One region of the Paraburkholderia jirisanensis genome, then DNA from elsewhere that is predicted to be linked to it. Evidence: predicted binding sites of a transcription regulator. Region 1 holds the regulator's gene; each other region holds the start of a gene.
What was found. The regulator LexA, encoded in region 1, represses DNA repair genes until DNA is damaged. The targets are predictions, from matches to a motif close to ACTGTATNNNNATACAGT.
Positions count from the first base shown of each region.

Region 2: the regulator LexA is predicted to act here: its motif matches at 1,239-1,256, upstream of recA (recombinase RecA).
Region 3: the regulator LexA is predicted to act here: its motif matches at 1,448-1,465, upstream of ACYVNQ_RS28370 (PA0069 family radical SAM protein).
Region 4: the regulator LexA is predicted to act here: its motif matches at 1,759-1,776, upstream of ACYVNQ_RS03270 (putative DNA modification/repair radical SAM protein).

Region 1 is NZ_BAAGSQ010000012.1:128,508-131,715, reverse strand. It holds gene ACYVNQ_RS07260 (universal stress protein) at 1-90, shown strand, start outside; gene ACYVNQ_RS07255 (DUF2939 domain-containing protein) at 145-786, opposite strand; gene ACYVNQ_RS07250 (hypothetical protein) at 1,103-1,516, opposite strand; gene lexA (transcriptional repressor LexA) at 1,543-2,193, opposite strand; gene ACYVNQ_RS07240 (sulfate ABC transporter substrate-binding protein) at 2,525-3,208, shown strand, end outside.
Region 2 is NZ_BAAGSQ010000027.1:154,905-158,112, forward strand. It holds gene recX (recombination regulator RecX) at 1-50, opposite strand, end outside; gene recA (recombinase RecA) at 58-1,140, opposite strand; gene ACYVNQ_RS23465 (response regulator) at 1,444-2,244, shown strand; gene ACYVNQ_RS23470 (sensor histidine kinase N-terminal domain-containing protein) at 2,259-3,208, shown strand, end outside.
Region 3 is NZ_BAAGSQ010000029.1:597,425-600,632, forward strand. It holds gene ACYVNQ_RS28360 (D-amino acid dehydrogenase) at 1-697, opposite strand, end outside; gene ACYVNQ_RS28365 (Lrp/AsnC ligand binding domain-containing protein) at 891-1,379, shown strand; gene ACYVNQ_RS28370 (PA0069 family radical SAM protein) at 1,543-2,673, shown strand; gene ACYVNQ_RS28375 (NINE protein) at 2,697-3,164, opposite strand.
Region 4 is NZ_BAAGSQ010000004.1:162,653-165,860, reverse strand. It holds gene ACYVNQ_RS03275 (UdgX family uracil-DNA binding protein) at 1-518, opposite strand, end outside; gene ACYVNQ_RS03270 (putative DNA modification/repair radical SAM protein) at 532-1,743, opposite strand; gene ACYVNQ_RS03265 (APC family permease) at 1,844-3,184, opposite strand.

The DNA of each region.
Region 1 (3,208 bases):
GCGGGCAACACGCCGCTGCTCGATCGCGTGTCGTGCAGCATTCTGGTGGCCTGCTCGGCGCCGGGCGAGCAGGCGGCGGCGGCTGCGTAAGCGGGGTCGGCCGGAGCTATCTGGCCGCCGGCGTGCATTTGCCGGGAACGGGCGTCAGTCGGCCAGATCGACCGCCGCGAGCTTCCACGAGAACAAACCTTCGCGACGCAAAATTGCCGCATAGCGCGTGTCGCCGACGCCGTGCCGGTAGGTGACGACGAACTCGTTGATGCCGCGATAGCCGGCCGTGGTTTGCGGCGGCTGCGGTGGCGTGTCAGGCGCATTCGCCGGGGCTTGCGCATTGGGTTGCGCGGGTGACGGTGCGGGTGACGACGTGCCTGCGCCGGCGTTATCCACGTTGGAATTCGCATCGGGCGGTGCGGGCGGCCGTTCTCCCGGTTCACCGCGTGGCGGCATGCCGTTGAGCAGTGCCGCGACGCCATCTGGCGTTGCATACGCATCGACCAGCGGTCCGATCACCGCGACGCCGATCATCGCGCCGATCGCGGCGAGCGGATTGCCGTGCCCCGAACCTTCGAGCCGACGCTGGAGCAGCCCGACCAGTTGCTGCTTGAGGCTGTCGCGCAGCGCGGGAAAATCGACGTATTGATTGACTGTTTGCGCATCGCGCGCATCGGCGGCGCGCTTGAGCCGTTCGAGCGCGATGTACGGCGACGCATAAGCGAACGCCAGCGCGGCGACGATCGCCAGAATAACCAGCGCGATCGCCATCGACCGTGTGAAACGGCCTTGCATCGAATATTTTGAGTGAACGCGGACGGTACGAACCTTCATCGTGCGGGACATGGATTGAACGTGGGAATCAACTAGACTCCGCGCGCGCAAAAACGATCCCGCACTATGCCGACCGGATGAAGAATCCACGCGGGCCGTGGCGCGGACGGCGCGATGTAGCGCACTCGCCGCGCTGCGGGTGCGGCGGCCAGTCTACGCCGCGCGCGGCGGCGACTGCGCGGGTTACCACCGCGACCGACCGCCGTGACCTACCGCCGTGACCTACCGCAGCAGCCACCTCAAGCAGCCACCTCAAGCAGCTCTCGCGCCCGCCAACTCAAACGGCGCCGCCTTGCAGCGCCGCGCTTTCCTCGGCGATGCAACGATCGATCATCCGGCACACTGCGTCGACGGTGCCGACCATGATGAGCCGCGACGGCCCGTGATAAACCCGCACCGGCGCGCGTTGCGCCGGCTGCGCATTGATCGACGACTTCAGCGACACGCGCGCAAAGGCCGGCAGCGACGACGGCAGCGCAGCGGCGCCCGGCGCACCGACGCCCGGCGCAGTGGCGCCCGGCGTACCGACGCCCACCGCATCAGACGGCAGCTGATCGCTCACCTCACTATCGAACAACGAACCCGTGCGCGCCGCATGTAGCGCCTCAAGCGGCATACACGGTACGAGGCTGCGCAAATGACGCAGACGGCCGAACTGGCGAAAGGGCAGCAAACGGGCAAGGCGTTCCATGGATCTCTCCGGGGGAGGTTCGGATATCAGAATTCGGTAGGCCGGATCAGGCCCACGGCGATGCCTTCGAGCGCAAATTCCGCGCTGCCGGCCTCGACGAAAATGTTGTCGTAATCGGGGTTCTCGGCGATCAGTTCGACGCCGTTCGGGCGGCGCTTCAGGCGCTTGACGGTGACGTCGTCGCCCAGCCGCGCGATGATGATCTGGCCGTCTTTCGCTTCGCTGCGCTTTTGCACGGCGAGCAGGTCGCCGTCGAGAATGCCGGCGTCGCGCATCGACAGCCCGCGCACCTTCAGCAGGTAGTCCGGCTTGCTGGAGAACAGCGCCGGGTCGCATGCATAGGTTTGCGCGATGTGCTCCTGCGCGAGGATCGGGCTACCTGCCGCGACACGGCCCACCAGCGGCAGCGACAACTGCATCAGCCCCGCGTGCGGCAGCGTGAACTGATGCGGCGCGTCGTCCTGACCGGCCAACAGACGGATGCCGCGCGACGCGCCTGCTGCGAGTTCGATCACGCCTTTACGGGCCAGCGCGCGCAGATGCTCTTCCGCCGAATTGGCCGAGCTGAAGCCCAGTTCGGCAGCGATCTCGGCGCGCGTGGGCGGAAAGCCGCTGCGCTCGATGGCGCGGCGGATCAGATCGAAAACCTGCTGCTGACGTGCGGTGAGTTTGGTCATGGCGCCACTGTATGGATGAACAGGTGGCTGTATTTTTATACAGTATCGGCGGCAATTCAAGCGTTACTTGAAGTTCGTCCGTTTGGGTGCCGCTGCAACGGCGAAAACCGCTGCTAAGACAGCGCCTTACATGCGTCAACGCCGCGCCTGGCCGTCATTACCACTTTTGAGTATTAAAAAATGAAGAAACATTATTTTTAATGATGAAGGGCCCCGGATAGACTGGCCTCCATCGATGACTGGCGCGGCGAACAGGCAAGAGCAAAGCGAAAAGCACAAGCCCAAAAGTAGCAAGCCGCGCCTGCAAACTTGTTGCGGGTGGAGAAGAGAAATGGTCAAGCACACTACGGGGATCGCAGCAAACATGAAGAAATTCTTCGCGGGATTGGCGTTCGGCGGCGCGCTTGCGCTCAGTTTGGGCACGGCGGCGCACGCTGCGGATACGACCCTTCTGAACGTGTCGTACGATCCGACGCGTGAGCTGTACCAGGACATCAACGCGGCATTCGGCAAGCAATGGAAGGCGAAGACCGGCGAGTCGATCACCTTCAAGCAGTCGCACGGCGGCTCGGGCGCGCAGGCGCGTTCGGTGCTGGACGGCCTGCAGGCGGACGTGGTGACGCTGGCACTTGCCTACGACATCGACGCGCTCGCGAACAAGGGCCTCGTCGATCCGGGCTGGCAGAAGCGCCTGCCGGACAACGCGTCGCCATACACGTCGACCATCGTATTTCTGGTACGCAAGGGCAACCCGAAGCACATCAAGGATTGGGACGATCTGACCAAACCAGGCGTGTCGATCGTCACGCCGAATCCGAAGACCTCGGGCGGTGCGCGCTGGAACTACCTGGCCGCATGGGCGTACGCACTGCATCAACCGGGCGGCAACGAGCAGAAGGCCAAGGAATTCGTCGCGAAGCTTTACAAGAACGCCGGCGTGCTCGATTCGGGCGCACGTGGCGCGACCACCAGCTTCGTGCAGCGCGATATCGGCGACGTGCTGATCGCGTGGGAA
Region 2 (3,208 bases), on a different contig from region 1:
CCGCCCGCATCACGCCCGGAGTCGGACACAGGACGGCCCTTGCGTATCACGCGATGCTTACTCTTCTTCGCCCGCGGTTTCTTCCGCGGCCGCGCCAACTGCTGCGCCAGCCGGCATCGCATTCACACCCAGCGATTCGCGAATGCGGTTTTCGATCTCACGTGCGATGTCCGGATTCTCGCGCAGGAATTCGCGCGCGTTGTCCTTGCCCTGGCCGATCCGGTCGCCGTTGTAGCTATACCAGGCGCCGGCCTTGTCGACGATCTTTGCCTGCACGCCCAGATCGATAATCTCGCCCTGACGCGAAATGCCTTCGCCGTACAGGATGTCGAAAATCGCTTCGCGGAACGGCGGCGCCACCTTGTTCTTCACCACCTTCACGCGGGTTTCGTTACCGATCACCTCGTCGTTCTTCTTGATCGAGCCGATACGGCGAATGTCCAGACGCACCGATGCGTAGAACTTCAGCGCGTTACCGCCGGTGGTGGTTTCCGGGTTGCCGAACATCACGCCGATCTTCATGCGGATCTGGTTGATGAAGATCACGAGGCAGTTCGTGCGCTTGATCGTGCCGGTGAGCTTGCGCAGCGCCTGCGACATCAGGCGAGCCTGCAGGCCCGGCAGCGAATCGCCCATTTCGCCTTCGATTTCAGCCTTCGGCACCAGCGCCGCGACCGAGTCGATAACGATCATGTCGATCGAGCCCGAACGCACCAGCGCGTCCGCGATTTCGAGCGCCTGTTCGCCGGTATCCGGCTGCGAGACCAGCAGTTCGTTCACATTCACGCCGAGCTTGCCCGCGTATTGAATGTCGAGCGCGTGTTCCGCATCGATAAACGCCGCCGTGCCGCCAAGCTTCTGCATTTCGGCGACCACCTGCAGCGTCAGCGTGGTCTTACCCGACGATTCCGGCCCGTAGATTTCGACGACGCGGCCGCGCGGCAAACCGCCGACGCCCAAGGCGATATCGAGGCCGAGCGACCCGGTGGACACCACCTGAATGTCTTCAACCGCCTCACCTGCGCCGAGCCGCATGACCGACCCTTTGCCGAACTGCTTTTCGATCTGTGCAAGCGCGGCAGCCAGTGCCTTGCCCTTTTCAGCCGTCAGTCCAGCCGAGCCTTTCTTGCTTTCTTCCATGAATCGTCCTTTGCTATGATGAACGGCGCCTGAGCAGGTGGGCAGCCTGTCGAGGCTTCATGGGAAGCATCGAAACGGGCCGCGTGCCAAACGCAGGTACTGTATAAAAAAACAGTGGTTTTGGCAAGCGCAATTCGCGTGGACACGCATGTGTAAACACGCATGGCCAAACTGGCTGCCACACCACCACAATAAAGGTTCGGAGACGCTGTGCGCCGAGGCCCACGTGAGATAGCCACGCGGTAGCCAAACGGGGTAACCAGACGGTAGCCACGCGCCAGCCACGCCTCACCCCAGCGCACCATGCGAATTCTCATTGCCGAAGACGACAGCATACTCGCGGATGGTCTGGTTCGATCACTCCGCCAATCGGCCTATGCGGTCGATCACGTGCAAAGCGGCGTCGAAGCCGACACTGCACTCTCGATGCAAAGTTTCGACCTGCTGATTCTCGATTTAGGCCTGCCGCGCATGTCCGGTCTCGAAGTGCTGCGTCGCTTGCGCGCGCGCAATTCGAACCTGCCGGTGCTGATCCTGACCGCCGCGGACAGCGTCGATCAACGCGTGAAAGGCCTCGATCTCGGCGCCGACGATTACATGGCCAAACCGTTCGCGCTAAACGAACTCGAAGCGCGCGTGCGCGCGCTGACACGGCGCGGCGCGGGCGGCGGCCCGACGGTCGTGCGGCATGGGTCGCTCAGCTTCGATCAGGTTGGGCGCATCGCGTGCGTCAACGATCAGGTGCTCGATCTGTCCGCGCGCGAACTGGGCTTGCTTGAAGTGCTGCTGCAGCGTATCGGCCGGCTGGTGTCGAAGGAACAGCTGGTCGATCACCTGTGCGAATGGGGCGAAGAAGTCAGCAATAACGCGATCGAGGTGTACGTGCACCGGCTGCGCAAGAAGATCGAGCCGAGCGGCGTGCGCATCATCACCGTGCGCGGCCTCGGCTACTGCCTCGAAAAAGCCGCGCCCGCAGCCGCCGCAACTGCTACAGCAGCCGCAGCAGCCACATCCGCCGCGTCGCAAAGCACCGCAGCAGCCGCCCAGGCCGCAGAAGCCTCCGCCGCAGCGGCCCCGATGCCCGCAAGCCATCACTACAAATAACCGGTAACGCGCCCATGTCCGCCCGTGCAGACCGTGGCACGGTGCCGCCCGCCCACGCAGCCAACCTCGACGAAGATCGCGACGCCCGCTACGCGAACCCGTTCGCGCCGCCCGACGAGAGCGAAGCATCCGCCGAGACGCGGCCACGCTCGCTGTTCGGCGAAATTCTCGACTGGATGCTGGCGCCACTGCTGCTGCTATGGCCGATGAGTATCGCGGTCACGTATCTGGTGGCGAAGTCGATCGCCAACGGGCCGTTCGACCGCGCGCTCGAAACCGACGCCTACGTGCTGGCGCGACAGATCCATCCGGTAAACGGCGTCGCGGAACTGGCGCTGCCCGAATCGACGCGCGATTTCCTGCGCGCCGACAATATAGATAGCGTGTTCTACCAGGTGCTCGGCACACGCGGCGAACTGGTGGCGGGCGAACGCGACATGCCGCTGCCGCACGAGGACGACCGGCCGCAGCCGGGTATCGTCGAATTCCGCGACGACGTGCTGCGCGGCAACGACATCCGCGTGGCCTACACGACCGTCGAGTTTCCGCAGACGCCCGGCGCGCAGCCGGTGCTGGTGCAAGTGAGCGAGACGCTCGACAAGCGCAGCCGGCTCGCCAACGACATCATCAAAGGCGTGATCCTGCCGCAGTTCGTGATCCTGCCGCTGGCGATCGTACTGGTCTGGTTCGGGCTATCGCGTGGCCTCGCGCCGCTGCACGCGCTGCAGTCGCATATCCGCGCGCGCCGCCCGGACGACCTGTCGCCGCTCGAAGCGCGCCGCGCGCCACCGGAAATCGAGCCGCTCGTCACGTCGTTCAACGACCTGCTGACTCGCCTCGAACAGAACATGGAGCTGCAAAAGCGCTTTATCGCCGACGCCGCGCATCAGATGAAGACGCCGCTCGCCGGCCTGCGCACTCAGGCCGAGCTGGCGCTGCGCCAGGACGCGCCGGCCGAAGTACA
Region 3 (3,208 bases), on a different contig from region 1:
GGCCACCGGACATCAGCAGTGCATCGATCGGCGTGTTGAAGCGGAATTTCACGCCCAGTTGTTCGGCGAGTGCGGCGAGGCGCGTGGTGAACAGCTGGCAGTCGCCGGTTTCGTCGCCGGGCAGGCGCAGGCCGCCCGTGAGTTTGTGCGCGGTTTTGGCGAGCGCTGGTTCGGCACGCGCCAGGTCGCCGGGCATTAGCAGTTCATACGGTACGTTTGCTTCTTTCAGCACCGCGACGTCTTTCGCCGCGCCGTCGAGTTGTTGTTGCGTGCGGAACAGTTGCAGTGTTCCGCCGGTACGGCCTTCATATTGGATGCCGGTTTCTGTGCGCAGTGCCTGCAGGCAGTCGCGGCTGTATTCGGCCAGACGCACCATGCGAGACTTGTTCACCGCATAGCGCTCGGACGTGCAGTTGCGCAGCATCTGCCACATCCACTGCAGCTGGAATTGGGTGCCGTCGAGGCGAATCGCGAGCGGCGCATGTTTCTGGAACATCCATTTGACGGCCTTCAGCGGCACGCCCGGCGCGGCCCACGGCGACGCATAGCCCGGCGAGATCTGGCCGGCGTTCGCAAAACTCGTCTCGAGCGCCGGACCGGCGGCGCGATCGACCACGGTCACATCGTGCCCCGCGCGCGCAAGATAATAGGCACTTGTCACACCGACCACGCCACTGCCCAACACGACGACTCGCATAGCTGCTCCAGAGAATGTTGCGGACTTCGGCGGTGCGTTTCGCTTTGAGTGACCTGACTTCCGTCTGATTTGGTCGGATTTGGTCGAATCGCGAGGTAAATTTCCGAATGCCCAGTTTCATCCGCTATGCTATTGATGTTTGAGCAGGTTTTGTTATTGTATTTTTTCAAATTTTAGTAAATTCGGCGGAATCATGCGAATCCAACGTCAGCCGGTCAAGGCGCTCGACAAAATCGACCGCAAGATCCTGAAAGTGCTGCAGCAGGACGGCCGTGTCGCGATGAAAGACCTCGCCGAGCAGGTCGGCCTTTCGGTCACGCCGTGCATCGAACGTGTGAAGCGGATGGAGCGCGACGGCGTGATTACCGGTTACTACGCGCGTGTGAATCCGGCCGAGCTTGGCGCGGCGCTGCTGGTATTTGTCGAGATCACGCTCGATCACAAAAGCGGCAACATGTTCGACCAGTTTCGCCGCGAGGTGACCAAAATCCCGGAAGTGCTCGAGTGCCATCTGGTGTCCGGCGATTTCGACTATCTGATCAAGGCACGCATCGGCGAGATGGCCGACTACCGCAAGCTGCTCGGCGATATCCTGCTGCAGCTGCCCGGGGCGGTGCAGTCGAAGAGCTACATGGTGATGGAGGAGATCAAGGAGACGCTGACTATCGAGGTTGGCGATTGACGGGTTTTCCTGTCGCGTTTGTGGCCTCGTTTGCGGTCTCGTTTGTGGCCTCGACAAACGGCGTAAACACTGTATATTTATACAGGTGTTTTTTGCTGTTCGACAGTGTGCCGTGAGCGACTTCAAGCCCAAATCCGAACCCAACGCCGACCCTGATCCCGATATCGACTTCCCGATCGGCGAATATCCGGTCGCGCCGCCTGCGCCCCGCAAAGGGCGCGGCGCGGTGACGAACCTGCGAGGCCGCTACGAAGTCGACCAGCGTGAGGTGGTCGACGACGGCTGGGCCGCGTCGGCCGACGAAGACGGCAACGGCGAGCGCCCCGCGCTGCGTACGCAAGTGTTCGAAGAGCGTGCGAAAAGCATCCTCACGCGTAATGCGTCGCCAGATATTCCGTTCAACGTGTCGCTCAACCCGTATCGCGGCTGCGAACACGGCTGCATTTATTGCTTTGCACGGCCTACGCATGCCTATCTCGGGTTGTCGCCGGGGCTCGATTTCGAGAGCCGGATCTATGCGAAGGTCAACGCGCCGGAGTTGCTGGCGCACGAGCTGTCGAAGAAGACCTACGTGCCGGAGCCGATCGCGCTGGGCGTCAATACCGACGCGTGGCAACCGGTCGAGCGGGATTTACAGCTGACGCGCCGCGTGGTCGAGGTGCTGCATGAGCGGCAGCATGCGTTCGCAGCAATCACGAAGTCGTCGCTGATCGAGCGCGATCTCGATCTGCTGGTGCCGATGGCCGAACGCGGTCAGGTGATGGTCGCCATCACGATCACGACGCTCGATGCCGATATCGCGCGCACGCTCGAGCCGCGCGCGGCCACGCCGACGCGGCGCCTGCGCACGATCCGCACGCTGGCCGACGCGGGTGTGCCGGTCGGCGTCAGCATTGCGCCGATCATTCCGTTCGTCACCGAGCCCGATATGGAGCGCGTGCTGGAAGCCTGCGCGCAAGCCGGCGCGACAAGTGCGAGCTATATCGTGCTGCGCTTGCCATGGGAAGTCGCGCCGTTATTCAAGGATTGGCTGGCGGCGCATTTTCCGGATCGAGCGGACCGCGTGATGAACCGGGTGCGCGATATGCGCGGCGGCAAAGACTACGATTCGTCGTTCGCGACCCGGATGAAAGGCGAGGGGCTGTGGGCCGACCTGATGAAGCAGCGCTTTGCGAAGGCGACCCGTCGCCTTGGTTTGAACGCCCGGCAGCGCGGCATTCTCGATATGTCGCTGTTTCAGCGTATGGAGCCGCAGCGGCCGCGCGCTGACGATGCGCAGCTCGATTTGTTCTAGGGCTGCCGGCTAGCCGCGTGCCGTTATTGCGACAGTGACTTCGCCGCTTCGATCTGCGACTCGAAATAGGTCTGGAACGAGAACGCAAGACCGGTCATCAGCAGGAACGCGCCGATCAGCAGCGAAAAGATCACGATGAAGACGACGGTCCAGCCCGACTCGCTGTACCGGCCGGTCTGTGCGTTGAATTGTGCGTCCCACTTTTCGTCGGGGCGCAGGCCGTAGACGATTGCTGCGAGGAACGCGGCGAGCAGCGAGATTGCGCCGGGCATCACCAGCACCCAGCCGAGCGCCGACGCGCGTTCGGTGGCCATCAGCAACAGAAGGCCCGGCACGCCGAACAACATGCCGACGATGTGCGCCCAGCCGAACAGATCGCGCAATCCGTACAGGTAGAAGCGGTGCGCGCCGAGCGAGCCGAAAAAGAACGCGAGGGCGGCCGTGACGGTTTTGGAGCGGAAGCGCGCGGGATGCGAAGCGACAGTCGACATGAAATTAAGCAACAGGTGACGGGCGGTCAAACGGGCCGGCGGCC
Region 4 (3,208 bases), on a different contig from region 1:
TGCTGGACGCTCCATGCGAGCACATCGTGCTCGGGCTCGTACCACGACACGAACTCGGGTGCGTCTGCGCTGGATTCGCCGGCCTTGGCCTGGTACGGACTGAAGCGAACATAGGCGATCATGTCGTGTTTGTCGCGGCGCACGGTCTTGGCCATCCGGTACAGACGCATGCCGTCTCCGTCGGCAGCCGAGGTTACTGCGCGGTCGCCGTGCTGCCAGCGCCACAACACCTTGTACAGAAACGCCCAGCGCTGCGGATCGCGAAACAGCGCGGCGTCTTTCAGCTGCTCGGCGAGGTCGCGCGAGATCCGCACATTGATGCCTACAGGGGCCGCTTGCTGTGGATCACGCACAGTTAGCGCACCTTCGCCATAGTCGAGCACCGCTTGTTCATAAGAAGCGGAAGCCGGCGCTTCGATGCGCCACTCGATCGTCTCGGGCGCGAGATTATCCGCGAGTGCCTGCAGGGCGGCAGCGCGCCATGCTTGATAACTGTCCTCGATGACGAAGATCGACATGGTGCTGCACCGCCTAGATCAGCGCGAGTTGCACGGGCGGTGGCGTCAGCACCCGGCGCAAGCGTTCCGACGAGATGTCGTCTGCCAATGGCCGGTAGTCGACCGTGACGACGAACGGCTTGATCTTCTCCATCGGACACCGCAGCCGCACGAGGTCGTGATAGCGGATGCGCCGTGCCCGCCGTAGATCGACGAGCCGTTGCGCGTTGCGCATGCCGATGCCGGGCACACGCGCGATGACCCGCACCGGCGCGCGATTCAGATCGACCGGAAAGCTGTCGCGATGCGCGAGTGCCCATGCCAGTTTCGGATCGATATCGAGCGACAGGTTGCCCGGCCGCTCGAATAGTTCGTCGGCGCGAAAACCGTAGCCGCGCATCAGAAAGTCCGCCTGATAGAGCCGATGCTCGCGCAACAGCGGCGGCGCCTGCGCGGGCAATGCCGTAGGACTCTCCGGGATCGGGCTGAACGCCGAGTAGTAGACCCGCTTCAACCGGTACGAGCCGTACAGCGTTTCGGCAGTCTGCAGGATCGTGCTGTCGCTGGTGGTGTCCGCGCCGACGATCATTTGCGTGCTCTGGCCCGCCGGCGAAAACTTCGGTGCGCGCGTGTCGCTCTGGGCTTCGTCCTGGGCGAGACGGATCGAACCCATCGCCAGTTTGATGGTGCGTGCGCTTTTCTCGGGCGCGAGGCGTTCGAGACTCGCTTCAGTAGGCAATTCGATGTTCACGCTGAGCCGGTCCGCGTAGCGGCCTGCCTGCGCAATCAGTGCGGGATCGGCGTCGGGAATCGTCTTCAGATGGATATAGCCGCGAAACAGATGCTCGTCGCGCAGCGATTGCGCGACGCGCACCAGTTGCTCCATCGTGTAATTGGACGACTGGATCACGCCTGAACTGAGAAACAGCCCGTCGATGTAGTTGCGGCGGTAAAAGTCGAGCGTCAGGCTGACGACTTCTTCAGGCGTGAAACGCGCGCGCGGCACGTTGCTGGTGCGCCGGTTCACGCAGTACTGGCAGTCGTACAGGCAGAAGTTGGTCAGCAAGATCTTGAGCAGCGATACGCAACGGCCATCCGGCGTAAAGCTATGACAAATACCGGAGCCCGTGCTGGCGCCAAGCCCTTCCACGCCGCGCGAGCTGCGTTTCGGCGCGCCTGAGCTTGCGCACGACGCGTCGTACTTGGCCGCATCCGCCAGCACTTCCAGCTTTTTGAGCAATTCCATGTGAGGCGCCAAAACACTGTATATATGTACAGTATTCTACGCGCTCAGCGGGTTTGCACAAGGGCTTTTCCGGCGCCACGGTTGTTCCCGGCGCCACGCATCAGATCGCCACTTCCGGCGGCGCCTGCCGGAACAGCCGCGTGATCCAGCACAGGTAAGCAATGCCGATAACGAACCAGATCGCGCCGAGGATCAGTGCGGTTTTCTCGAGGCTCGCCAGCAGCCAGATATCGGCCACCGCGCCGATCAACGGAAACACCAGGCCGCCGATCACACCGATCCTGCGCTCGCCATGATTGCCGGACAGATAGATTCGCACCACGCACAGATTGACTGCGGTGAACGCTAGAAACGCGCCGAAGTTGATAAACGACGTCGATGTCGCCACGTCCAGCTTCAACGCGATCAGCCCGACGATGCCCGCAATCGCGATATTGATGGCTGGCGTCTTGAAGCGCGGATGAATGAAACCGAACACGCGCCGCGGCAGAATCTCGTCGCGGCCCATCGCGTACAGCAAGCGTCCGACGCTCGCCTGCGCGGAGATGCCCGAGGCGAACTGCGCGAGAATCAGCCCGGCGAGAAACACCGTCACGAACACGTCGCCGCCGATCATCTTCGCGACTTCGAAGGCAGCTGAATCGGTGTCCTTGAAGTCGACGCCCGGGTGCGCCAGCTGCATCGCATACGCGGCCACCACAAAGATCGCGCCGCCGATCAGCGCGATCCACAGAATCGCGCGCGGCATGTTCTTTTGCGGATCGATGGTTTCTTCGGTGAGCGTCGATACGGCATCGAAGCCGAGGTACGAATACGCCGCAATTGCCGCGCCGGCCATCGTCGCGCCGAGCGGCACGTGCGGTTTGAAGAACGGTTCGGCCATCGCCATGCCGCCGGGGCCCGCCGCTGCCGAAGCGTAGTGCCAGCACAGCGCGACGAAGATCGCGACGATCGCCAGCTGCACGATCATCAGCACGATGTTAAAGCGCGCGGCGAGCTCGATGCCGACCACATTCAATGCGCTCGTCAACACGATGAACGCGACGATCCATACCCAGCCCGGCACGTGCGGAAACGCAGCGTTCAGATAGGCTGCGCCGATCAGCCAGATCACCATCGGCAGGAAGAAGTAGTCGAGCAGCGTCGCCCAGCCGATGAGGAAGCCGAGATACGCATTGAAGGTCTTGCGCGTGTAGGTGTAAGCAGAGCCTGCCACCGGGAACAGCCGGGCGAGTTTGCCGTAGCTAAGCGCGGTAAAGACGATCGCGATCAGCGCGAGCAGGTAGGCGAGGGCGGCCGTATCGTCGCTGGCTTTGGCGAGCACGCCGTAGGTGCCGTACACGATTAGCGGCGCCATATAGGCGAGGCCGAACAGCAGCACCGAAGGCAGGCCCAAGGTGCGTTTCAGGTGGGGCGCTGCGTGGGTCGACGAGTCTTGCATGGGTGTCTCCTCTTTGTCGTCAGG